4 regions of the Cupriavidus sp. GW821-FHT07C08 genome follow, and region 1 is predicted to be linked to each of the others. Evidence: predicted binding sites of a transcription regulator. Region 1 holds the regulator's gene; each other region holds the start of a gene.
What was found. Region 1 encodes sigma-54, which starts transcription at its own class of promoters, with help from an activator protein. Its sites were predicted from a motif close to TGGCANGNAANCTGCTTT; they were not measured.
Positions count from the first base shown of each region.

Region 2: the regulator sigma-54 is predicted to act here: its motif matches at 4,225-4,242, upstream of AC07UK_RS37115 (circularly permuted type 2 ATP-grasp protein).
Region 3: the regulator sigma-54 is predicted to act here: its motif matches at 3,613-3,630, upstream of urtA (urea ABC transporter substrate-binding protein).
Region 4: the regulator sigma-54 is predicted to act here: its motif matches at 4,236-4,253, upstream of AC07UK_RS14525 (ammonium transporter).

Region 1 is NZ_JBWKQZ010000012.1:121,991-127,898, reverse strand. Features, by position in the region: gene AC07UK_RS17190 (PsiF family protein) at 1-374, opposite strand, end outside; gene hprK (HPr(Ser) kinase/phosphatase) at 537-1,508, opposite strand; gene ptsN (PTS IIA-like nitrogen regulatory protein PtsN) at 1,589-2,044, opposite strand; gene hpf (ribosome hibernation-promoting factor, HPF/YfiA family) at 2,500-2,850, opposite strand; gene AC07UK_RS17170 (RNA polymerase factor sigma-54) at 2,899-4,380, opposite strand; gene lptB (LPS export ABC transporter ATP-binding protein) at 4,513-5,313, opposite strand; gene lptA (lipopolysaccharide transport periplasmic protein LptA) at 5,371-5,908, opposite strand, start outside.
Region 2 is NZ_JBWKQZ010000050.1:29,309-35,216, forward strand. Features, by position in the region: gene AC07UK_RS37100 (proteasome-type protease) at 1-501, opposite strand, end outside; gene AC07UK_RS37105 (transglutaminase family protein) at 617-1,456, opposite strand; gene AC07UK_RS37110 (alpha-E domain-containing protein) at 1,504-2,457, opposite strand; gene AC07UK_RS37115 (circularly permuted type 2 ATP-grasp protein) at 2,525-4,000, opposite strand; gene AC07UK_RS37120 (gluconokinase) at 4,334-4,840, opposite strand; gene edd (phosphogluconate dehydratase) at 4,990-5,908, opposite strand, start outside.
Region 3 is NZ_JBWKQZ010000020.1:92,580-98,487, forward strand. Features, by position in the region: gene urtC (urea ABC transporter permease subunit UrtC) at 1-531, opposite strand, end outside; gene urtB (urea ABC transporter permease subunit UrtB) at 531-2,153, opposite strand; gene urtA (urea ABC transporter substrate-binding protein) at 2,302-3,558, opposite strand; gene AC07UK_RS23715 (gamma-glutamyltransferase family protein) at 4,021-5,908, shown strand, end outside.
Region 4 is NZ_JBWKQZ010000009.1:188,398-194,305, reverse strand. Features, by position in the region: gene AC07UK_RS14540 (hypothetical protein) at 1-322, opposite strand, end outside; gene AC07UK_RS14535 (Bcr/CflA family multidrug efflux MFS transporter) at 709-1,914, shown strand; gene AC07UK_RS14530 (mechanosensitive ion channel family protein) at 1,934-2,788, opposite strand; gene AC07UK_RS14525 (ammonium transporter) at 3,002-4,204, opposite strand; gene AC07UK_RS14520 (HU family DNA-binding protein) at 4,714-4,995, shown strand; gene AC07UK_RS14515 (acyl-CoA thioesterase) at 5,204-5,689, shown strand; gene AC07UK_RS14510 (CreA family protein) at 5,704-5,908, shown strand, end outside.

The DNA.
Region 1 (5,908 bases):
CATTCCTTCATGTAGGTCTTGTATTCGTCGCCCTTCTTGCCCTTGCCCGACTTGCTGCAGGAGGCCATTTTCTCCTGCTGGGTCTTGGACGCGCCCTTGGACAGGCATTCCTTCATGAACGCCTTGCGTTCGTCGCCCTTCTTGCCGGCGGCTTGCGTATTGCAGGCCTTCATCTTGTCCTGCTGGGCGTTGGCTGCGGGCTTGTCCGGGGTAGCCGGGGTGGCGGGCGTGGCAGGCATGGCCGGCGTTGCCGGTGCGGTGGCCGCCGGCTTGGCTGGCGTCGCGGGAGTTGCCGGCGTGGCGGTGGTCTGTGCAAAAGCGCTGGCGGCGATCATCGGGGTGACCAGCGCGCACATCGCGATCAGTTTCTTCATGCTTGCTCTCCTGGGTGTGGAAAACTTCATGGCCGCGCGCCATTGCCGGCGTTGCAGCTTCCGTAACGGGCGCGATGCCCATTACAGCACAAAACGGAGCATGCCTGAAGAACGTTGACGCCCTGCGTCAACGCCGTTGTAAGCAAATGAAAACGCTGGGGCTCAGAGCAGGCGGCCCTGGCCGCGCGAAACCGCATCGGCCTGCATCGCGGCGCGCTGCCGGTCCATGAAGTCGCGCAGCGTATCGATGCCGCGCAGGCGCAGGATGGTATTGCGCACCGCGGCCTCGACCAGCACGGCCAAGTTGCGCCCGGCCGCCACCTGGATCTTGACCATGTGGATCGGCAGGCCCAGCACGTCCAGGTATTGCGAATCGAGCGGCAGCCGCTCGAACTCGCCGTCGTTGCGGCGCACCAACTGCACCACCAGTTTGATCTTCATCTTCCGGCGCACCGCGGTCTCACCGAAGATGGTCTTGATGTCGAGCAGGCCCAGGCCGCGCACTTCAAGCAGGTTCTGCAGCAGCGGCGGGCAGCGGCCTTCGATGAAATCCGGCCCCAGGCGCACGAAGTCCACGGCATCGTCGGCCACCAGCCCGTGGCCGCGCGAGATCAATTCCAGGCCCAGTTCGCTCTTGCCCAGGCCAGATTCGCCCATGATCAGCACGCCCATGCCCAGGATGTCGAGGAAGACCCCGTGCATGGTCACGCGCGGCGCGGAAATGCGCGACAGATACAGGCGCAGGTGGTCGATCACCGCGGCCGACGACACCGGCGTGGTGAACAGCGGCGTGGACGAGCGCGTGCAGCGCAGTTCCAGGTCGGGCGGCGGCTCCATGCCGTCGGCGATCACCAGGAAGGGCGGCTCCAGCAGGATCAGCTCGCCCATCTGGCGCTTGCGGGTCTCATCGTCCAGCCGCTGGTAATAAGTGATCTCGGGTTTGCCGAGCACCTGGATGCGGTTGGGGTGGATCAGGTTCAGGTGGCCCACCAGGTCGGCGGCGGAGGTGGCTTCGCGGGCGAACTCCACGTCGAAGGCGCGGTCCGCGCCTTCCAGGCCGGCCACCCAAGAGAGTTTGATGTCGGCTGCGTTGTCGTCGAAGATGGACTGGGAGGTGACGCCGGTGAGTTCCATGCGGTATGACTGGTGGGGCGGTTTGCGAAGCGCCTGGCGCCTGCCCGGTCTGGTGCCGGCCCGCCTGGGGGATCAGGGGATCAGGGATGCCATGCGATCAGCAGCTGATGGACGGCATCGGGCGTCGGCAGCGTGGCCAGTCCTTCGCGCATGTCGCGGTCGGAAAGCAGTTGCGCGATTTCTGACAGGATTTCCAGATGCTGCTGCGTAGCCTGTTCGGGCACCAGCAGGAAGATCAGCAGCGATACCGGCTTGCCATCCGGCGATTCGAACGGAATCGGCTCGGCCAGGCGCATGAAGGCGGCCAGCGGCTGCTTCAGGCCCTTGATGCGGCCGTGCGGGATCGCCACGCCTGCGCCCAGGCCGGTGGACCCCAGCGACTCGCGCGCGAACAGGTTGTCCGTCACGATGGCGCGCGCCACACCATGGTTGTTCTCGAAGAGGAGCCCGGCCTGCTCGAACACACGCTTCTTGCTGGTGACGCTGACGTCCAGGGTGATGTTGCCGGGTGGCAGCAATTTGGCCAAACGATTCATGGGCGATGCGCAGGATTTCAGTTAGCGGGCAGATCGTTCCGCCGGGCAGTGGGCTGGCTCCGGGCTGCCGTTGGCCTGGCCGGAGGCGTCCGGCCCATTATAGAGCAGCGACTACCCCTGTATTGTGCAGCGCAGCGGGGCAAGCCGGTGCAGAACGATACATGGTGATGCAATCGTGCCTCCGGGCCGGGAGCCGGCGCACCGATGCGGGGCGCGGCCAGGATTCCCTCTCTTTGTATGGCGCAGCATACACCTTGGCGCAGCGCTTGCGAACACTCTTGCCCATTCGGGTGAAAAGCGTTGGCTCCGGCGCCACAGCCGGGCCGCACCGCCAGTGCGGGCGCGGCATGCCGGCGGCAACCCGGAACGCGAGGGCGCAAAAAAGCCGCGCTTCGTGGCGCGGCTTGCCTGTTCAATCCTGATTCAGCAGCCCGCTGCGGGGCTGCCGGGCACGGTCATTGCTGCATTTGCGCTGCGGCCATCTGGTACTTGACCGCTTCGCGGTCGTGGCCTTGCACGCGATCCTTGTAGCGGATCACCTGACGGTCCAGCTTGTCGACGAGTGCGTCGATCGCTGCATATAGGTCTTCGTGATGCGCCTCGACAAAGATGTCCTTGCCCTTGAGATGTAGATTGATTTCCGCGTACTGACGCCGGTCCTTTTCCTTGTGGTTGTCGACAGAGAGCAGCACGCTAACGCCAATGACCTGATCGAAATGCCTGACGATTCGCTCCAGCTTCGTTTCCACGTACTCACGCAGAGGGGGCGTGATGTCCAGGTGGTGTCCACTGATCTTGAAGTTCATAGCGCTTCTCCTTCTGAAAGAGCCTCACCAGGCAGGCGGTGGGCTCGGCTACAAAGACTTGCGGAGATTGACTGCGGGGATCTTCAGGGCTTCGCGATACTTGGCAACAGTGCGGCGCGCAACAACAAAGCCTTGCTCACCCAGCAGTTCGGCAATGCGACTGTCGGAAAGGGGATTCCTAGGGTCTTCGGCTCCTATCAGTTGCTTGATCAAGGCGCGGATGGCCGTTGATGAAGCCGCGCCACCGGTTTCGGTGGACACGTGGCTGCCGAAGAAGTACTTCAGTTCGAAAGTACCCATCGGCGTTGCCATATATTTATTGGTCGTCACCCGGGAGATGGTTGACTCGTGTAAACCCAGTGTATCGGCAATCTCCCGCAAAACCAAGGGGCGCATGGCGATTTCGCCGTGACTGAAAAAGTTCTTTTGACGCTCGACAATGGCCTGCGAGACACGCAGGATTGTGTCGAACCTTTGCTGGATGTTCTTGATCAGCCAGCGCGCCTCCTGCAGCTTCTGCTGCAGCCCGGCCGTGCCGGACTCACCCTTCGCGCCACGCAGGATTTGCGCATACATATCGTTGATGCGCAGCCTCGGCATCACATCCGGATTGAGTTGCGCGATCCAGCCGCCGCCACCCTTGCGCACGAACACGTCCGGCACCACGAAGTCGGCTTCCGGACGGCTGTATGCATGGCCAGGGTAGGGCGCCAGCGAGCGGATCAGTTCGTGTGCGGACTTCAGTGCCACTTCATCGACCTGCAGCGCTTTCTTCAGCCGCGTGTAGTCGCGTACTGCGAGCAACTCCAGGTGGTTGGTAACGATGTTCAGCGCCAGTTCGCGCTGCGGGTGCGTCAGGCGCCGCAACTGCAGGGCCAGGCATTCGGCGGCGTTGCGCGCGCCCACGCCGGGCGGGTCGAAGCTCTGCAGCAGCGTGAGGATGGCGTGGACTTCGTCGATCTCGAATTCGAGTTCTTCCGGCAACTCCGTGCAGATCTCTTCAAGCGACGCGCTCAGGTAGCCATCGTCGTCGAGCGATTCGATCAGGAAGATGGCCAGGCCCTTGTCGCGCGCCGAGATCTTCAGCGGCGTGAGCTGTTCCATCAGGTACTCGCGCAGCGTGGGCTCGGCTTCGCGCAGCTGCATCGGCGTTTTTTCGTCCTCGTCGCCCTGAGGGCGGCGGGCAAAGTCGTCCAGGCTCCAGTCGCCGCTGCCATAGTCGTCGCCGTTGCCGCTGTCGCCATAGCTGTCATCGTCACCCGCGCCGTCGGCGCGGGCCTCGCCATTGCCCTGGGGCTCTGCCGGGGCGGGCGCCGGTGCGCTCTGCAGGTTGACCGAGCCATCGGCCGCCACGCGCAGCGGGCTTTCGATCCAGTCGTTCTCGCGCTCGAGCAGCGGGTTTTCCGTCAGCGCCTGTTCGACCTCTTGCTGCAGTTCCAGCGTGGAGAGCTGCAGCAGCCGGATCGACTGCTGCAGTTGCGGGGTCAGGGCCAGATGCTGGGAAAGACGGAGCTGTAGCGACGGTTTCATGCGAGCTATTCTATGCGCATCTTTCCGTTGTTGGAACGGAAATTGCTATCGCTTTTGCGGTCCGATCGCCGCTGGCTGTGGGAGGGCCCACGCGCGCGCGAAGAGGCCTGCCGCCCCGGGCAGGCCGCTAAATCACATGCGGAAGTTCTCGCCCAGGTAGACGCGCCGCACTGCGTCATTGGCGATGATTTCTTCGGGCTGGCCCGCGGCCAGCACCGTGCCTTCGCTGATGATGTAGGCGTGGTCGCAGATGCCGAGCGTCTCGCGCACGTTGTGGTCGGTGATCAGCACGCCGATATTGCGTGCCTTGAGGAAGCTGACGATGCGCTGGATCTCGCCCACGGCGATCGGGTCCACGCCGGCGAAGGGCTCGTCCAGCAGGATGAAGCGCGGTGACGACGCCAGCGCGCGCGCGATTTCCACGCGGCGGCGCTCGCCGCCCGACAGCGACAGCGCCGGGTTGTTGCGCAGGTGCGCGATCTGCAGGTCGTCGAGCAGCGAATCCAGGCGGCGCTCAATCTCGGTCTTGGGCAGTGGCTTGCCGTTGCTCACCTGAAGCTCCAGTACCGCGCGGATGTTCTCTTCGACGTTGAGCTTGCGGAACACCGAGGCTTCCTGCGGCAGGTACGACAGCCCCATGCGCGCGCGCTCGTGGATCGGCAGGCCGCTGATGTGGTCGCCGTCGAGCACGATATCGCCTTCGTCCAGCGCCACCAGGCCCACGATCATGTAGAACGAGGTGGTCTTGCCCGCGCCGTTAGGCCCGAGCAGGCCGACCACCTCGCCGCTCTTCACGTCGAGCGAGACGTCCTTGACCACCGTGCGCGAGCCATAGCGCTTCTTCAGGTGGCGCACGACCAGCGTGCTGCCGCCGGGAAGGACGGTGGAGGCTTCGACGGAAGGCTTGTCGGCGATGGTTGCGGTATCGGTCATTGGCACAGTCTGGCGTTCAGGCGTTTCTGGCGCGGGCAGGCAAGCCGGCGCCAGGCGTCAGGGTTTGTTGGCAGGCGCGGGCGCCGGCTTCAGGTCCAGCGGCGAGCCGATGTTGCCCGTGGCGCCGGTCTTCTGGTCCTGGCGCGGCGACAGCACCGCGCGCACGCGGCCGGACGGATTGGCGGCGGCGGCGTCGCCACTGCCGCCGCCGGCGGCCGTGTAGAACTCCTTGCGGCTGTCGTAGGTCAGCACCGCGCCGCGGATCTCGTCGACCTGCTTGGCGCCCTGCAGGCGCGCCATGCGGGCATTGCCGATCAGCTTGGAGTACTCCTGCTTGCCGTCGTACTCGATGCGGTCGCCCCAGCCGTCGATGTATTCGTCGACGCCTTCGCGCTTCTGCCGGATGTAGGCCTGCTTGCCCGGCTTGGCGGTGGCCACCGCGAACTGGTAGCCCTCGGGGTCGGTGCGCAGTTCGGCAGCGTCGGACTTCAGGATCATGGTGCCCTTGGTCAGCACCACGTTGCCGGTCAGCGTATAGATCTGCTTGACGTCGTCGTAGCTGGCGTTGTCCGCCTCCAGCACCATCGGCTTGTCG
Region 2 (5,908 bases), on a different contig from region 1:
ATCCAGCGGCAGCGACGGATGCACCACGCGGTCGATGATGGGCTTGCCGTACTTGGCCTCGCCGATCTGGAAGTAGCAGTTCTCGGGCGTGGCCTCGACAAAATTGCCCGCCGCGTAGATGTTGAACAGGCGCACCCGCTCGCCGCGCACCTGGCCACCGAAGATCAGGCTGACATTGAATTCGATGCCGGCATCGCGCAGCGCATGCGCGTCGCGCTTGTGCACCTGGCGCACCGCCTCGCCGACGATGGAAGCGGCCTCGAACATGTCGCGAGCGGTCCACAGCGAGTGCTTCTCGTCATGGTTCTCGGCCAGGATCTGGCGCACCGACTGGCTGATCGCCAGGTTGCCGGCGGTCATCAGCACCATCACGCGGTCGCCGGGTTCTTCGAACACCGTCATCTTGCGCGACGTGGAGATGGCATCTACCCCCGCATTGGTGCGGGAATCGGACAGGAATACCAGGCCGGCATCCAGCCGCATGGCTACACAGTAAGTCATGGTCTTGTTTTGGTGTGCTTCGCGGCGGCCGGAAGTGGCCAGCCGATGGCCTGCATACCCCGGATTCTAGCGCCGGTGCCGCGGCACCGCGCCCTGTCTGGAATCAGGCACCTAATCAGGTAAAAAGCGGCGTGATGCTCACATCGACTTCAAGCGTCTCGCCGGAACCCCCTTCCAGGATGCCCCTGACTGGTGCAGCCGACGCGTAATCGCGCCCCACCGCGAGGCGTATATGGCGCTCGTCGGTCAGGCAGCCGTGGGTGATGTCGACGCTGCACCACACCTCGCGCGCCGGGTCCAGGCATACGTCGGCCCAGGCATGGCTGGCCATCTCGATCGCGGCCGGATCGTAGAAGTATCCGCTCACATAGCGTGCCGGGATACCGAGCGCCCGGCACGCCGCCACCATCACCTGCGCCTGGTCCTGGCACACGCCGCTGCCCAGGTTGAAGGCCTCGGCCGCCGAGGTGCCGACGTCAGTGGTGTTGGGCTTGTAGCGCACCCGCTCCGCAATCCCCTGGGCCAGCGCCAGCAGCGCCGGAATCTCGTGCCCGGCCGCCAGGAACGGTGCGGCAAACGCCTGCATCTCTGGCGGAGCCGAGGTCAGCGGCGTGCTGCCGAGGAAGTACAGCGGCGACACCCGCGCTTCGCCGGGGGGCGGTGCGTCGCAGAACGCATGGTGGCCGTCCCGGTCGAGGTCGCCATGCGGCGGCAGCACCTCCACCTCCCCGCTGGCTTCGAGCGAGATGGTGCTGGTCGGTCCGGCCACCGTGAAGTTGTGCACGATGTTGCCGAAGCCGTCATGCGCCGCTGACGGATTGCCAGGCGCGACCAGTTGCCAGCGGTGCACGGTCTGCAGCGGGCCCGAACGCGGCTCGAGCCGCACTTCGTGCACGCTGCGGCGCACCGGCTCGGCGTAGCGGTAAACAGTATGGTGGTGGATCTTGTATTTCACGGTATCAGGGCGCGGCGGCGGCACATGGAGGCTGCCGGCGGCCCATCTCAGGCAGCCAGCAGCGGCACGAGGAAGTCCCGGCTGATGCCATTGCCGAGATCGCCGATGCGCTCCAGGAAGCTGGTCAGGTACGCGTGCAGGCCGACAGCGAAAATGTCGTCGATGCGCGCGTACTTCAGGTCGGCGTGGAGTTTACCAGCCTGACGCTCGGTTTCCGCCGATTGCTGGTTGCGCACCGTGTGCAGGATGGCCACCACCTCGTCCATGCTCGACACCAGCGAGCGCGGCATGTCGGGCCGCAGGATCAGCAGCTCGGCCACGCGCTGCGGCGTGATGACCGCGCGATAGACCTTGCGGTAGACCTCGAAGCCCGATACCGAGCGCAGCACCGCGGCCCAGTGATAGAAATCGTTCTGATCGCGGTTGGCATCGCTCTCGTCGCTGCCCGATGCCTGGAACTTGACGTCGAGGATCCGCGCGGTGTTGTCGGCGCGCTCCAGGAACGTGCCCAGCCGCATGAAGTGGAAGGCATCGTCCTTGAGCATGGTGCCGAACTGCACCCCGCGCGCCAGGTGCGAGCGGAACTTGACCCACTCGAAGAAGCGCGACGGGTCTTCCTTCAGCACGCCGTCGGCGATCAGGCGCTGCACCTCCAGCCAGGTGGTGTTGACGGTCTCCCAGACCTCGGTGGTCAGCGAGCCGCGCACCGCGCGCGCGTTCTCGCGCGCCGCGCGCAGGCAGCTCATGATGGACGAGGCGTTGGTCATGTCGCGCACCATGAAGTCGATCACATCGTCGCGCGACAGCAGCCCGTACTTGTGGTCGAAGACGTCGGTCAGCTCGGAGATATCGAGCATGGCCCACCAGCCCTGCTCGGCCACCTCGGCCGATTGCGGCAGGAGCGAGGTCTGGTAGTTGACGTCGAGCATGCGCGCGGTGTTCTCCGCGCGCTCGGTGTAGCGGGCCATCCAGAACAGGTGGTCGGCGGTGCGGCTCAGCATGCGGGCTCTCCTGGCGTGGCGGCGGTCGCCATGGCGGTCATTGCGGCGGTCATCAAGTGGTTCGCGTTCATCGTTCCAGCACCCAGGTGTCCTTGGTGCCACCCCCTTGCGAGGAATTCACCACCAGCGAGCCTTCGCGCAGCGCCACGCGGGTCAGGCCGCCTGGCACCATGCGCACCTCCTTGCCCGACAGCACGAACGGGCGCAGGTCGATATGGCGCGGCGCGATGCCCGACTCCACATAGGTCGGGCAGGTCGACAGCGCCAGCGTCGGCTGCGCGATGTACTGCTCCGGGCGCGCCTTCACCACCTCGCGGAAGGCATCGATCTCGGCCCGCGTGGCGGCCGGGCCGACCAGCATGCCGTAGCCGCCGGCGCCGTGGGTCTCCTTGACCACCAGCTCTTCCATATGGTCCAGCACGTACTGCAGGTCGTCCGGGCGCCGGCACATATAGGTCGGCACGTTGCTGAGGATCGCCTCTTCGCCCAGGTAGAAGCGGATCATGTCGGGCACGTACGGATAGATCGACTTGTCGTCGGCCACGCCCGTGCCGATGGCATTGCAGATGGTCACGTTGCCGGCGCGGTAGACCGACAGCAGGCCGGCCGCGCCCAGCGAGGAATCGTGGCGGAACACCAGCGGGTCGAGGAAGTCGTCGTCGACGCGGCGGTAGATCACGTCGATGCGCTGCGGGCCCTGCGTGGTGCGCATGAACAGGTGGTCGTCCTCGACGAAGAGATCGCTGCCTTCGACCAGCTCCACGCCCATCTGCTGCGCCAGGAAGGCATGCTCGAAGTACGCCGAGTTGTACATGCCCGGCGTCAGCACCACCACGGTGGGATCGGCAATGGCCTGCGGCGACACCCCGCGCAGCATGTCGAGCAACAGGTCAGGATAGTGGGCCACCGGCGCCACGCGGTTGCGCGCGAACAGGTCCGGGAACAACCGCATCATCATCTTGCGGTTTTCCAGCATGTACGACACGCCCGAGGGCACGCGCAGGTTGTCTTCCAGCACGTAGAACTCGCCCTCGCCGGCGCGCACCACGTCGATGCCGGCCACGTGCGCATAGATGTCGTGCGGCACGTTGACGCCGAGCATCTCGGGCCGGTACTGGGCGTTGTTGTAGATCTGGTCGGGTGGGATCACGCCGGCGCGGATGATGTCCTGGCCGTGGTAGATATCGTGGACAAAGCGGTTGAGCGCGGCCACGCGCTGGCGCAGGCCCTTTTCCAGCAGCGCCCATTCGCTGGCCGGGAAGATGCGCGGGATCACGTCGAACGGAATGGTGCGTTCGGTGCCGCTGTTGGCTTCATCCTTGTCGCCGTAGACGGCAAAGGTAATGCCCACGCGCCGGAAGATCAGGTCGGCCTCGGCGCGCTTGTTGCCCATCGTGCTTTCAGACTGCCGCGCCAGCCAGTCAGCGAAATGCCGGTAATGCGGGCGCACCGCGCCTTCGGGCATTGCCTGCCCCGCCTGGATGACCAATTGCGCCCCGTCCGTGCGCCAGTCCAGCATCTCGTCGAAATACCGCCCCGCCATGATGGCCGTTCCTCCATGTCGCGGGCTTCCGGTGCTACCGCTTCACTGCGACTTCGTGGTCGCTACCGGCTGCCCTGGTTTTGCCCTGGCTTTCCTGTCCCCAGCCCGCCGCGCCTGCCCGCTCGGGGCGCTCACGGCGATACTGTCGAGTCACTGGCCCTTTCAGCATACCCGTACCGGCGAATCCCGCAAGCTGGCGGATGCCGGCCGGCACGGAAAGTGAACTAGCAAGATGTCTGCCAGCGCACGCAAAAACGGCCGCCAGCCAGGCTGGCGGCCGCTTGCGGGCTGCGCGGGAACGGAACGGCCGGAACGGCCGGCGCGGTCAGCCGGTCAGCGCGCCGCGCCGGCGCCCTGCGGCACCGTGGCCTGCAGGATGGTGGCGACCAGCGCCTCGGGCGACTGGCGGATGTCGAGCACCAGCGCGTCGCTGGGCTCTTCCAGCGTATCGAACTGGCTTTGCAGCAGGTCGGGGTTGAAGAAGTGTTCCGTGCGCGCAGACAGGCGCGCGCCGATCAGCGATGCGTCGCCCTTCATGAAGACGAAGGTCACGCCGCCGTCGGGCGGGGTCAGCCGGTCGCGGTAGGCCTGGCGCAGTGCCGAGCAGGTGAACACATGGGTGCGGCCTTCGGCCCGGGCCGCGTCGATGGCGGCGCGCATGGCCGCCAGCCACGGCCAGCGGTCTTCGTCGGTCAGCGGGATGCCCGCGTGCATCTTGGCCTTGTTGGCGTCGCTATGGAATGCATCGGCGTCATGGAAGCCGCAGCCCAGGCGCTGCGCCAGCGCCTGGCCGACCGTGGTCTTGCCGCTGCCGGAAACGCCCATCAGGATATAGATCATGTCTGCTCCGTCGGTCTTGGTATCGGATGGTGTCGCCATCCTTGTCTGTCCTTGTCGGTCCAGCTGGGCGTCCTTGCGGCGGCGCAAGGACGCCCGGGGGCGCTGCCGCCCCGCAGGAAACTCCAGGGGGAAATCGGCCTCAGGCCTGGCTATTGTGCGACGGTTTGCGCCGCTGCGGTACGTTGGCGCCCGCCTGCGCCGGCCTCGGCATCCGCCTCGGACAGGTCAAGTGCGCTGCCGCCCTCTTCCGCGATGCGCGCGTGCCGCCGGAACAGGCCGAACAGGCCGCGCCCCAGGCTGAATTGCGCGAAATCGTCGTCCGGGGCCGCGGCCAGCTCGCGCGCCGCGAATTCGCCTTCGTCGCCCAGCCACTGCAGCGTGCCGGCAACGGCATCGACACGGATGCGGTCGCCATCGCGCACGCGCGCCAGCGCGCCGCCGGCCAGCGCCTCGGGGCCGACGTGGATCACCGCCGGCACCTTGCCCGACGCGCCGGACATGCGGCCGTCGGTCACCAGCGCCACCTTGTGGCCGGCGTCCTGCAGCGCGCCCAGCACCGGAGTCAGGCGGTGCAGCTCGGGCATGCCGTTGGCGTTCGGCCCCTGGAAACGCACCACCGCGACCAGGTCGCCGGTCAGCTCGCCCGCATCGAAGGCCGCCTGCAGCGCCTCCTGCGCATCGAATACCCGCACCGGGGCTTCGACCACGCGGTGCTCCGGCGCCACCGCCGAGACCTTGATCACGCCGCGGCCCAGGTTGCCCTGCATCAGCCGCAACCCGCCCTCGGCCGAGAACGGCTCCGCGGCCGTCGCCAGCACCTGCGCGTCGCCGCTGTGCGCCGCGCCGTCGCGCCAGCGCAGCACGCCGTCGGTCATCACCGGCTCCTGCGCATAGCGGGCCAGCCCGGGGCCGGCCACGGTCTGCACGTCCTCGTGCAGCAGACCGGCCTGCAGCAGTTCGCGGATGACGAAGCCGGCGCCGCCCGCGGCATGAAAGTGGTTCACATCGGCCGAGCCATTCGGGTAGACGCGCGCCAGCAGCGGCGTGATGCGTGACAGCAGGTCGAAA
Region 3 (5,908 bases), on a different contig from region 1:
CGACAGGTACACGCCCTTGATGCGCGAGCGGAAGGCAAAGAAGCCGAACAGCCACGCCAGCACGCCCGGCACCAGCACCACCAGCAGCAGCGCGTAGCCCAGGTGCTCAGTGCCGTGCCAGAACCAGGGCAGCTCCTTCCAGTCGAGAAACACCATGAAGTCCGGCAGCTCGCTCTTGTACACGCCCTCGCGCCCGATCGCCCGCATCAGGTACATGCCCATGGCGTAGCCGCCCAGCGCGAAGAACAGCCCGTGGCCCAGGCTCAGGATGCCGCAGTAGCCCCACACCAGGTCCAGCGCGATCGCGGCCAGCGCAAAGCACATGATCTTGCCGACCAGCGTCAGCGCATAGGCCGACAGGTGCAGCGGATGGCCCTCCGGCAACACCAGCGCGCACACCGGCACGCCAATGCCGACGATCACCGCCAGCGCCGCCAGCGCCATCCAGCCGCGCCGCGAGAACAGCGCCTGGCGCTCAGGCACGGCAAGCCGGAACGGGGTGGCGGAAGAATTCGATTGGACTCGCTGCATCATGCCTCCGCGCTGCGCCCCTTGAGCGCGAAAAGTCCCTGCGGCCGCTTCTGGATAAACAGCACGATCAGCACCAGGACAAAGATCTTGGCCAGCACCGCGCCATAGAAGGGCTCGATGAACTTGTTGATGATGCCCAGCCCGAAGGCGCCGACGATGGTGCCCGCCAGCTGCCCCACCCCGCCCAGCACCACCACCATGAAGGAATCGATGATGTAGGCCTGGCCCAGGTCGGGACCGACATTGCCAATCTGCGACAGCGCGCAGCCGCCCAGCCCGGCAATGCCGGCGCCAAAGGCAAAGGCGTAGCTGTCGACCTTCCAGGTGCGCACGCCGACGCAGGCCGCCATGGTGCGGTTCTGCGTGGTGGCGCGCACGAACAGCCCGAGCCGCGTGCGGTTCAGCACCGCCCACGCCACCGCCACTACCGCCAGCGCGAACAGGATGATGACGATGCGGTTGTAGGGAATCACCAGGCCCGGCATCCACTCGATGCCGCCGCTCATCCACGCCGGGTTGGCCACTTCCACGTTCTGCGCGCCGAACAGCGTGCGCACTGCCTGCATCAGCAGCAGGCTCACGCCGAAGGTGGCCAGCAGCGTTTCCAGCGGGCGGCCGTACAGGTGGCGCAGCACCAGCCGCTCCAGCACGAAGCCCACCACGGCTGCCGCCAGGAACGAGGCCGGCAGCGCCGCCGGCAGGTACCAGTCGAACGCACCCGGCGCGTAGGCGCGGAACAGCGACTGCACCACGTAGGTGGCATAGGCGCCGATCATCAGGAATTCACCGTGCGCCATGTTGATGACGCCGATCAGGCCATAGGTAATGGCCAGCCCCAGCGCGGCCAGCAACAGCACGCTGCCCAGGCTCAGCCCGGCGAACAGGTTGCCGATCAGTTCGGCGCGGCGCTGGTCGCTGCGCAGCGTGTCCAGCGCCTGCTGCGCGGCCAGGCGCACGTCGGCATCGGGCTCGCGGTAGTTGCCGGCGCTGTCGCGCTCCACCAGCGGCGCCAGCTTCTGGCGGCTCTGCGGGTTGCTGTCGCTGCCGAGGATGCGGATGGCTTCAAGCCGCGCGTCATGCGCTGCCGGATCGGCCGGCTCGCCCAGCACCAGGTTGGCCCAGATCACGTCCAGGCTGGTGCGCAGGCCGGCATCGGCCTCGTTCTTGCGCGCGGCTTCGACCGCGGCGCGCGAGGCGCTTTCCGGCTGGGCGCGCAGCGTGGCGACCGCCTGCGCACGCACCGCGATGTCGGCTGACTGCAGCAGCAGGCTGCTGGCGGCGCTGTCGACCAGCGCGCGCAGGCTGTTGTTCAGGGTCAGGGATTCCAGTTCGTCGGCTTTCACCGTGACCGGCTTGCCGGTAATGGCATCGACGGTCTTGTCGCCGTCCTGGCGCACCATGCCGACCGATGGTGCATATTGCAGCGCGTCGTCCTGCAAGGCTTTCAGGATCGGGCCGGCCTGTTCGGGCGGGGCCTTGGCCAGCGCGGTCAGCGCCGCGGTCTTGGCATCGAAATCGTCTTCGGCCAGCGGCTTCAGTTCGGCCTGCGTCAGCGCCGCGGCCCACGGCGCAGTCGCCAGCAGCAGCGCCGCCAGCAGGGCGCGCAGCCATGGCATGGCCATTGTCGGAAGTAGTTTGGGCATAGTGGCTGGCGCAGTGGCGGCGCTTCAGCGCCTTGTTGTTCTGGGTGTGCGAAAGGGGGCGATGCGCTCCCTTCCCCCGCCTTGCGGGAGAAGGAAGCCATCGTCACGGAGCCGGACTGGCGTCCGCTTACATCACCTTGTCCGGCTTGCCTTCATTACCCGCGATGAACGGGCTCCACGGCTGCGCACGCACCGCCTTCGGCGTCTTCCACACCACCGAGAACTGGCCATCGCCCTTCACTTCGCCGATCATCACCGGCTTGTACAGGTGGTGGTTCTCGCCCATGGTCAGGGTGAAGCCGTCCGGAGCCTTGAAGGTCTGGCCGTACATGGCCGCACGCACCTTGTTGGTATCGGTGGTGCCGGCCTTCTTCACGGCCTGCGCCCACATGTGGATGCCGACGTAGGTGGCTTCCATCGGGTCATTGGTCACGCGCTTGTCGCCGCCGGGCAGGTTGTTGGCCTTGACCCATGCCGCCCACTGCTTGCGGAAGGCGTCGTTCTCGGGGTTCTTGACCGACATGAAGTAGTTCCATGCGGCCAGGTGGCCCACCAGCGGCTTGGTATCGATGCCGCGCAGTTCCTCTTCACCCACCGAGAACGCCACCACCGGCACGTCCTTGGCCTTCAGCCCGGCGTTGCCCAGCTCCTTGTAGAACGGCACGTTGGAGTCGCCGTTGATGGTGGAGATCACCGCGGTCTTGCCGCCCTGCGAGAACTTCTTGATATTGGCGACGATGGTCTGGTAGTCGCTGTGGCCGAACGGGGTGTAGACCTCTTCGATGTCCTTGTCGGCCACGCCCTTGCTCTTCAGGAAGGCGCGCAGGATCTTGTTGGTGGTGCGCGGGTAGACGTAGTCCGTGCCCAGCAGGTAGAAGCGCTTAGCGCCGCCGCCTTCCTTGCTCATCAGGTATTCCACCGCCGGGATCGCCTGCTGGTTGGGCGCTGCACCGGTGTAGAAGACGTTCTTCGACATCTCTTCGCCTTCATACTGCACCGGGTAGAACAGCAGCGAGTTCAGTTCCTCATAGACCGGGAGCACCGACTTGCGCGACACCGAAGTCCAGCAGCCGAAGGTCACCGCGACCTTGTCCTTGGTGATCAGCTGGCGCGCCTTTTCCGCGAACAGCGGCCAGTTCGAGGCGGGGTCCACCACCACCGGCTCCAGCTTGCGCCCCAGCACGCCGCCGCTCTTGTTGATCTCATCAATGGTCATCAGGGCCACGTCCTTCAGCGACGTCTCCGAAATGGCCATGGTCCCGGACAACGAATGCAGGATGCCGACCTTGATCGGCTCCTTGGACTGCGCCAGCGCCAGCGGGCTGGTACCGATCATCGCCGCGGCGGCTATCGCCGACAACTTCAGCATGTCACGTCGTTGCATTTTGCAGCTCCCGTTTATGGTGTTGGTCAGGGACTACGCTCCCCGGGTGATGCTTCTGCAACTAGCGTGCCATGGGGTACCGCCGGCTTTCACCCCGTCGCAGGTGGCCTGTATGGCTGATCCGGACACAGGCCGCGTATGCGCACCATGGCCGTGCACGACTGGGTAGCACTGAGACAGTGCGCCCAGGCAAACGCGCGCAGAGGCGGTGCATGGCGCCCGGCATTGGCACGCATGGGGTACCGCCATGCGCCAGAATCGATCTTGTTTGTTAAGCATGCGCTTAACTCGAATCCGGATAGCTGTAAATCGGTATATCCAGCGATTAAGGCAACAGGGCGCGCGGCTTAAGTTGCTTATCAGCCGCTGCCGATCCCGTGACGGGCGCGGCCGTCGCGAGCGGCAAGGGGGAGCGCCGGATCGACACCAAGACTTCGGGCCAACATAAGAAGAGGAATAATCATGCCGCGCACTGTCAGTCCTGCCTCGTCACAAGCTTCGTCATTTGCCGTTCCACCACAACCAACGCTATCCAATCCGTTCTCGCCGCTGCGCCTGGGCACCCTGGCGCTGGCCGCGCTGGCGCTGACGCTGGGCGCCTGCGGCGGCGACGATACGCCGGTCGCCACCAACCCGCCTCCGGTCACGCCCGCCAGCGGCTGCGAACTGGACGGCACCACCGGCGGCGAAGCCGTGGTGCTGCCGGGCGATCCCAACGCGCCGGAGCAGGCCACCGGCTATGCGCCCAAGTCCACGGCCTACAGCAAGACCTATATGGCGGTGACCAACAACCCGGTGTCCACCAAGGCAGCGTGCGACGTGCTGAAGGCCGGCGGCACCGCGGTCGATGCCGCAGTCGCAGCGCAGATGGTGCTGAACCTGGTGGAACCGCAATCATCCGGCATCGGCGGCGGCACCTTCATCATGTATTACGACGCCGCGACAAAACAGGTCACGGCCTATGACGGCCGCGAGATGGCCCCCGCGGGCGCCGACGAGAACTACCTGCGCTGGAAGTCCGCGGCGGACCAGACGACGCCCGCCCCCAACGCCGTACGCAGCGGCCGCTCCATCGGTACGCCCGGCACGCTGCGCGTGCTGGAACTGGCTCACGGCGAGCATGGCAAGACCGCGTGGAAGGACCTGTTCACCCCTGCCATCAAGCTGGCCACCGACGGCTTCGCGATCCCTCCACGCATGGCCTCCGCGATCTCGGGCACCACGACCATTGCCAACATCAAGCGCGACCCCGAGATGGCCGCCTACTTCCTGAATGCCGACGGCACGCCGCGCGCGGTCAACACCATCATCAGGAATCCCGCGCTGGCCAATGTGTTCACCGCCGTTGCCGCCGGCGGCGCGGACGCCTTCTACAAGAACGGTCCGATCGCGCAGGCCATCGTCGACAAGATCCAGACCACCTACGACGGCAACACCACGGCTGGCGTTACCACGCTGAGCGACCTGGCCAACTACCAGGCCAAGAAGCGCAAGCCGGTATGCACAACCTATCGCCAGTACGAGGTGTGCGGCATGCCGCCGCCATCGTCCGGCGGCATCGCGGTGGCGCAGATCCTGGGCATCGTCGAGAACTACGAGATGTCGCGCTATGCGCCCACCCTGGTCGACAAGAACGGCGGCCGGCCCAGCGTGCTGGGCGCGCACCTGCTGGGCGAAGCCGGCCACCTGGCCTATGCCGACCGCAACAAGTACGTGGCCGACACCGACTTCATCGGCCTGCCGGGCGGCAGCTGGGAAAGCATGGTGAACAAGCCCTACCTGCGCCAGCGCGCCGACCTGATCAGCACGGTCGGCTCGATGACCACGCCGGTGGCGGCGGGCAACCTTGGCGACGTGCCGCTGACGCCTTCCATGGTGGAAGAGCACGGCACCACCCACCTGTCGCTGCATGACAAGTACGGCAACGTGGTGTCGATGACCACCACCATCGAGGCTGGCCTGGGCTCGTACCACATGACCAACGGCTTCCTGCTCAACAACCAGCTGACCGACTTCAATGCCGATCCCGCCCCCGGCGGCGTGCTGGTGGCCAACCGCCTGCAGCCGGGCAAGCGCCCGCGCAGCTCGATGGCGCCGACGCTGGTGTTCAAGCGCAATGCCGACGGCTCGCGCGGGGACTTCTACATGACCACCGGTTCGCCGGGCGGCGCCACCATCATCCAGTACGTGGCCAAGACCCTGGTGGCGTCGCTGGACTGGGGCATGGACGCGCAGCAGGCGGTATCGATGATCGACTTCGGCGGCTCCAACGGCGCCGGCTCGGCCATGATCGTCGGCGGCGAACATCCCAATGTCGACACCAGCACGCCGGCCGGCGGCCTGCCGGGCG
Region 4 (5,908 bases), on a different contig from region 1:
GCAGCCGCGTTTCGCCGTCGATTTCGATCGGCAGGGCGTCGTTGAGCTGGCGGCAGGCGCGTGCCAGCACGTTGTCGGGCCGCGTGGTGTTGCGCAGCAATTCAGGCACGCCGGCGGCGCCGGTGTTCTGGCCGGTGGCAGCGCCCTTGAGCATGCGTGACAGCGGGTCGGCCTCATCGATCGCAGGGGCCGGCGCCGAGGCGGCGACATTGCGCGCCTGCACCGGCGCGGCGTTGCCGGGCAGGGGCAGCGGCAACAGCAGCGCAGCCGCGAGTGCGGCCGGGCCTAGCGAAGCGGGAAGCGGCGTGTGTCGTATTCTCATGCAGGCTAACGTTGCCGGGACCGATACTGTCGTCCGTCTCTGCGTGGCCGACGGTGTGGCTTGCGCCGACAGGCTGGCATTGTACCCTCCACCTTGCCGCAGGTGAAAGCCGCGCCACCCGGCAAGGGCATCTGCAGCGCCGAGTCGCGCTGCCGTGATCGCAAATGACCTGACCTCACTATTCACCAATAGCGCCAACTTCGCCAGCACCATCGGACCCGACCTCGGCAGGGCAGTTTTTCTGAACGACTGTTTCAAAGCCCTGCACGCCAGGGCCGTACCGCCTTCGTTATGCTATGCAACAATTGCGCCTTTTCACGGGTTGCAGGCGCGGGCCGCAAGCAGGCTGGCCGTGCGTGACAACGCCGTTCCCCCGGATACTTTCCATGCCCCGTTCCACCAGCGCGGCTTCTCCCGCGCGCTTTCCTGCCTGGCTTCTGATCTGCGGTTCGCTGATGGCGATCGCGCCGTTGTCGATCGACATGTACCTGCCGAGTTTTCCGTCGCTGGCTGGCGATCTCGGCGTGGACATCGGCCAGGTGCAGCTTACCCTCGGCACATTCCTGGTGGGGCTGGCGCTGGGGCAGGCCTTCTATGGGCCGTTCAGCGACCGCTTCGGGCGCAAGCCGCCGCTCTATGTCGGCCTGTGCCTCTACGTGGCCGCCGCGGTGGGCTGCGCGCTGGCACGCAGCGTGGAGTCGCTGATGCTGTGGCGCTTCCTGCAGGCGCTGGGCGGCTGCGCCGGCATGGTGATGGCACGCGCGGTAATCCGCGACCGGCTTGAGGCGCATGAGTCGGCGCGCGCCTTCTCGTCGCTGATGCTGGTGATGGGGGTTGCGCCGATCCTGGCACCGATCGTCGGTGGCGCCATTCTCTCGGTATCGGGCTGGCGCACGATCTTCTGGGTGCTGGCGGCGGCCGGGGTGCTGATCCTGCTGCTGGTCCACCTGCGCATGGAAGAATCGCTGGACCGGCGCCATGCGGCGCCGCTGCGGCTCGGCACCGTGGCGAAAAGCTATGCCGAGCTGCTGCGGGATCGCGAATTCCTCGGCTACTCGCTGTCTGCCGGTTTCGGCTCGGCGGGCATGTTCGCGTATATCTCCGGCTCGCCGTTCGTGCTGATCGAGCTGCACGGCATCGCGCCGTCTCACTACGGTTTTGTGTTCGGCGCCAATGCGCTGGGCCTGATCACGATGTCGCAGCTCAACGCCAGGCTGGTGCGCGGCCGCTCGCTCGATCAGGTGCTCGGGGGCGCGCTGCTGGCGGCCTTTGCGGCGGGCCTGGCGCTGGCTGTTGCCGCGCTTGCAGGCGTGGCGGTGCTGCCGGTGCTGCTGGCGGGCTTCTTCGTCTTTATCGGCGCGCTCGGCTGCGTATCGCCGAATGCGTCGGCACTGTCGCTCGCCCATCAGGGCCATCGCGCCGGCACGGCCTCGGCCCTGATGGGCACGCTGCAGTTTTCACTCGGGACGTTGGGCGGCGCGGCCGTCAGCCTGTGGCGCGACGGCACCGCGCTGCCGCTGGGCGTGGTGATGGCGGCCTGCGGCGCGGGCGCGGTGCTGATGCGCTACTACGGGCGCTCAGGCCCCCGCTGACACCGGCCGCGAGCCGTCGTCAGGCGGCCTGTTGCGAGGCGGCCTGCTGCGCGGCAGCCTGTTGCACCACCACCATCTGCGCCGGCATCGGCGCGGCATAGCCGGCCTGGCCGAAGCTCTCGCGGATGATGCGGTTGGTATCGAAATAGACTTGCCAGTAGTGGTCATTGTGGCAGTGCGGACGCACCGCCAGCACCGGGCCGACCAGCGTGAACTCCAGGATCTCGACATCGACCGGGGGCTCGGCCAGCACGTTGGGGATCTCCGCGATGCGGGTCTTCAGCAGCGTTGCCGCATGGGCGGTGTCGGTGCTGCCGGCAAGCTGCGCTTTCAGTTCCACGCGCCGGTACGGGTTGGCCGTGAAGTTCTGGATGGTATCGCTGAAGATCTTGTTGTTGCCGACCACGGTCTGCACATTGTCCGGTGTGTCGAGCGAGGTTGCGAACAGGCCGATCTCGCGCACCGTGCCGGTCACGCCGCCGATTGTCACGAAGTCTCCCACCTTGAACGGGCGCAGCACCACCAGGAACGCGCCGGCAGCGAAGTTCGCCATCAATCCCGACCAGGCCATGCCGATGGCCACGCCAGCGGCGGCGATCAGTGCGGCAAAGGTCGTGGTCTGGATGCCGAAGTAGCCGAGGATGCCGATCACCAGCACCACGTTCAGCGTCACGGTGACGATCGAGCCGACATAGCGCAGCAGCGTGGGATCGACCTGCTGCTTGCCGAGCGCGTTCTGCACCATGCGCACGACAAAGTGGATCAGCCAGCGGCCGATGACCCAGAAGGCAAGGGCCGCCAGGATCTTGACCCCGAATTCCGTCGCGTAGGTGACAACCAGGGCCTTGAGGTTATCGAAGGTAGTGGCATCCATCGGCGTAGTCCTCTCATGTTGGTGTCCGGCCGGCCGCCGGCACAACATTCCCCGATTCAGCCGGCAGCGATGTGCTAGCCCTGCGCGCTGTTGCGGCGCAATACATGGGCACGGCAATTATTGAGACGCCGTACCGGAAGCGCAAGCAAATTATTGTTAAGACAAGCCGCCTTGCGCAGCTTGTCTATTTAAATCCGGACGGCCCGCACGCCATTACCAGTTGGTTTCCCGTTCCGGCGTTGCCGAAATCCGGTGCAAGGTCAGGTCCGCGCCGTTGAATTCGCCTTCCGCATCCAGCCTGATGCCCACCAGCTTCTTCAGCGCGCCATATACCAGGGTGCCACCGGCCAGCGCCACCACGATGCCGAGCACGGTGCCAATTGCCTGCGCGCCCAGCGACACGCCGCCCAGCCCGCCCAGCGCCCTGGCCCCGAAGATGCCCGCGGCAATGCCGCCCCAGGCGCCGCACAGCCCGTGCAGCGGCCACACGCCGAGCACGTCATCGATATGCCATTTGTTCTGCGCCAGCGTGAACATATAGACAAAGAGCGCGCCGGCCACCGCGCCGGTGATCAGCGCGCCGAGCGGGTGCATCAGGTCCGAGCCCGCGCACACCGCCACCAGCCCGGCCAGCGGGCCGTTGTAGGCAAAGCCCGGGTCGTTGCGTCCGGCCGCCCAGGCTGCCAGCGTGCCGCCGGCCATTGCCATCAGCGAGTTGATCGCCACCAGGCCGCTGACCTTGTCGACTGTCTGCGCGCTCATGACGTTAAAGCCGAACCAGCCCACCGCCAGCACCCAGGCGCCCAGCGCCAGGAACGGGATGTTTGAGGGCGGATGGGCGCTGATGCGGCCGTCCTTCTGGTAGCGCCCGCGCCGCGCGCCCAGCAGCAGCACCGCCGGCAGCGCAATCCAGCCGCCCAGCGCATGCACCACCACCGAGCCGGCAAAGTCATGGAACGGTGCGCCGGCCACGCGCGTGATCCAGTCCTGCACACCAAAGCGCTGGTTCCAGGCGATGCCTTCGAAGAACGGATAGACAAAACCCACCAGCACGAAGGTGGCGACCAGCTGCGGATTGAAGCGTGAACGCTCGGCAATACCGCCCGAGATAATCGCCGGAATAGCCGCGGCAAATGTCGCCAGGAAAAAGAACTTGACCAGTTCGTAACCGTTTTTCTGCGCCAGCGTTTCGGCGCCGGACATGAACTGCACGCCGTAGGCAATGGTGTAGCCGATAAAGAAATAGGCGATCGTCGAAACCGCAAAATCCACCAGAATCTTTACCAGTGCGTTGACCTGGTTCTTCTTGCGCACCGTGCCCAGTTCCAGGAAGGCAAAGCCGGCGTGCATGGCCAGCACCATGATGGCGCCTAGCAGGATAAACAGGGCGTCGGTGCCGGTCTTCCAGTTGTCCATAGTGACCTCATGCTCAAAATGGGAGCGTGGGTATGCAAAAAGCATTCCAGCGATGGCCGCATCCTGGTGCCACGTGCACCTTGTCGGGTAAAACCGCACCGGAATGCCGCGCGCAGGCCGGCGCGGCGCTGCTGGCAGCGTTGTCAGCGGCATCGCCGTGGTGGTGCGAATGCGCCGAAATGGCGCGCGGCGGCGGCGCAGGCTGAACCGTTATGGTGCGGCGCCCCATTTGTGGGAATCTGTCCTATGCTGCTGGTTTGCCCCCGGGCGCGGGCCGGCCCGGTGTTGCCGCGCGGCAGGACAGCCTGGCAAAGTCGGCTTCTGGCAAGCGGGAAAAGCGAGGGAAATTGCCCGCTAACCGGCCTCAATCAAGGATTTGCGGGTTTTTTTGTCGCATTGGTGCCACTGGGGATTGCTCTACGCGCAACGGGCAGATTAGACTGCGCCGATCGATGGCTTTGCCGCGAGGCACGCACATCGGTGACGACGACCAACAAGGGAAATCAGCCATGAATAAAGGTGAACTGGTATCGGCCATCGCCGCGGAAGCAGAACTGAGCAATGCCGCCGCCGAGCGTGCGCTCAACGCAGCGCTGGACAGTATCAAGAAGGCAGTGGCAAAGGGCGATTCGGTGACGCTGGTGGGCTTTGGCAGCTTCAGCTCCGGCAAACGCGCCGCCCGCACCGGCCGCAATCCGCGCACCGGTGAAACCATCAAGATCCCGGCCGCCAAGACGGTCAAGTTCTCTGCCGGACAGGGTTTCAAGGACGCGGTGAATAAGAAGAAGTAAGCAGTTTGCGTCCACAGCGTGAAAAGCGGCCTTGCAGGCCGCTTTTTTGTTGCCCGGCACGACCACGCCTGCCGGCACCGGGCTGCCGCCGGCAACGGCGGGCACGATCCGGGTTAAACTGCCGGCGCCAGTGTTGCGGCAATTGCATTCAGGCAATGCCCTCGCAGGTTCGCCCCCAAAATCCCGCCCCGCAATCCGTACCCGCATCATGAACGACCAGTCCCACCAGCTTTCCATGACCGTGCTGATGACGCCGGACATGGCCAACTTCTCAGGCAACGTCCACGGCGGCACCATCCTCAAGTACCTGGACATGGTTGCCTATGCCTGCGCCAGCCGCTACGCCGGCCGCTACGTGGTGACGCTGTCGGTCGACCAGGTGGTGTTCCGCCAGCCAATCCACGTGGGCGAGCTGGTGACCTTCCTCGCCTCGGTCAACTTCACCGGCCGCAGCTCGATGGAAATCGGCATCAAGGTGGTGACCGAGAACATCCGCAGCAAGCTGGTGCGCCATACCAACAGCTGCTACTTCACCATGGTGGCCGTGGACGACAACGGCACGCCGGCCGAGGTGCCGCCGCTGGAGCCCCGCGACGAGGTGGAGCGCCAGCGCTTTGCCGCCGCTCAGCAGCGCCGCGCGCTGCGCCAGGAAATGGAAAAGCGCCACGACGACATCAAGTCGTCGGTGACCTGAATACCGACCCCGCCATGAAGCGCAACTGCAATCGCATCCGTACGGTCCTGGCCGTCGCCTGTCTGGTGGCCGCCTCGGGCGCCTACGCCGAGGAGATCGGCAGCGTCAGCACCAATTTCCGCATGACCGGCTCAGACAAGGTCGTGATCGAAGCCTATGACGACCCCCAGGTAGACGGCGTGACCTGCTATGTGTCGCGCGCCCGCACGGGTGGCATCA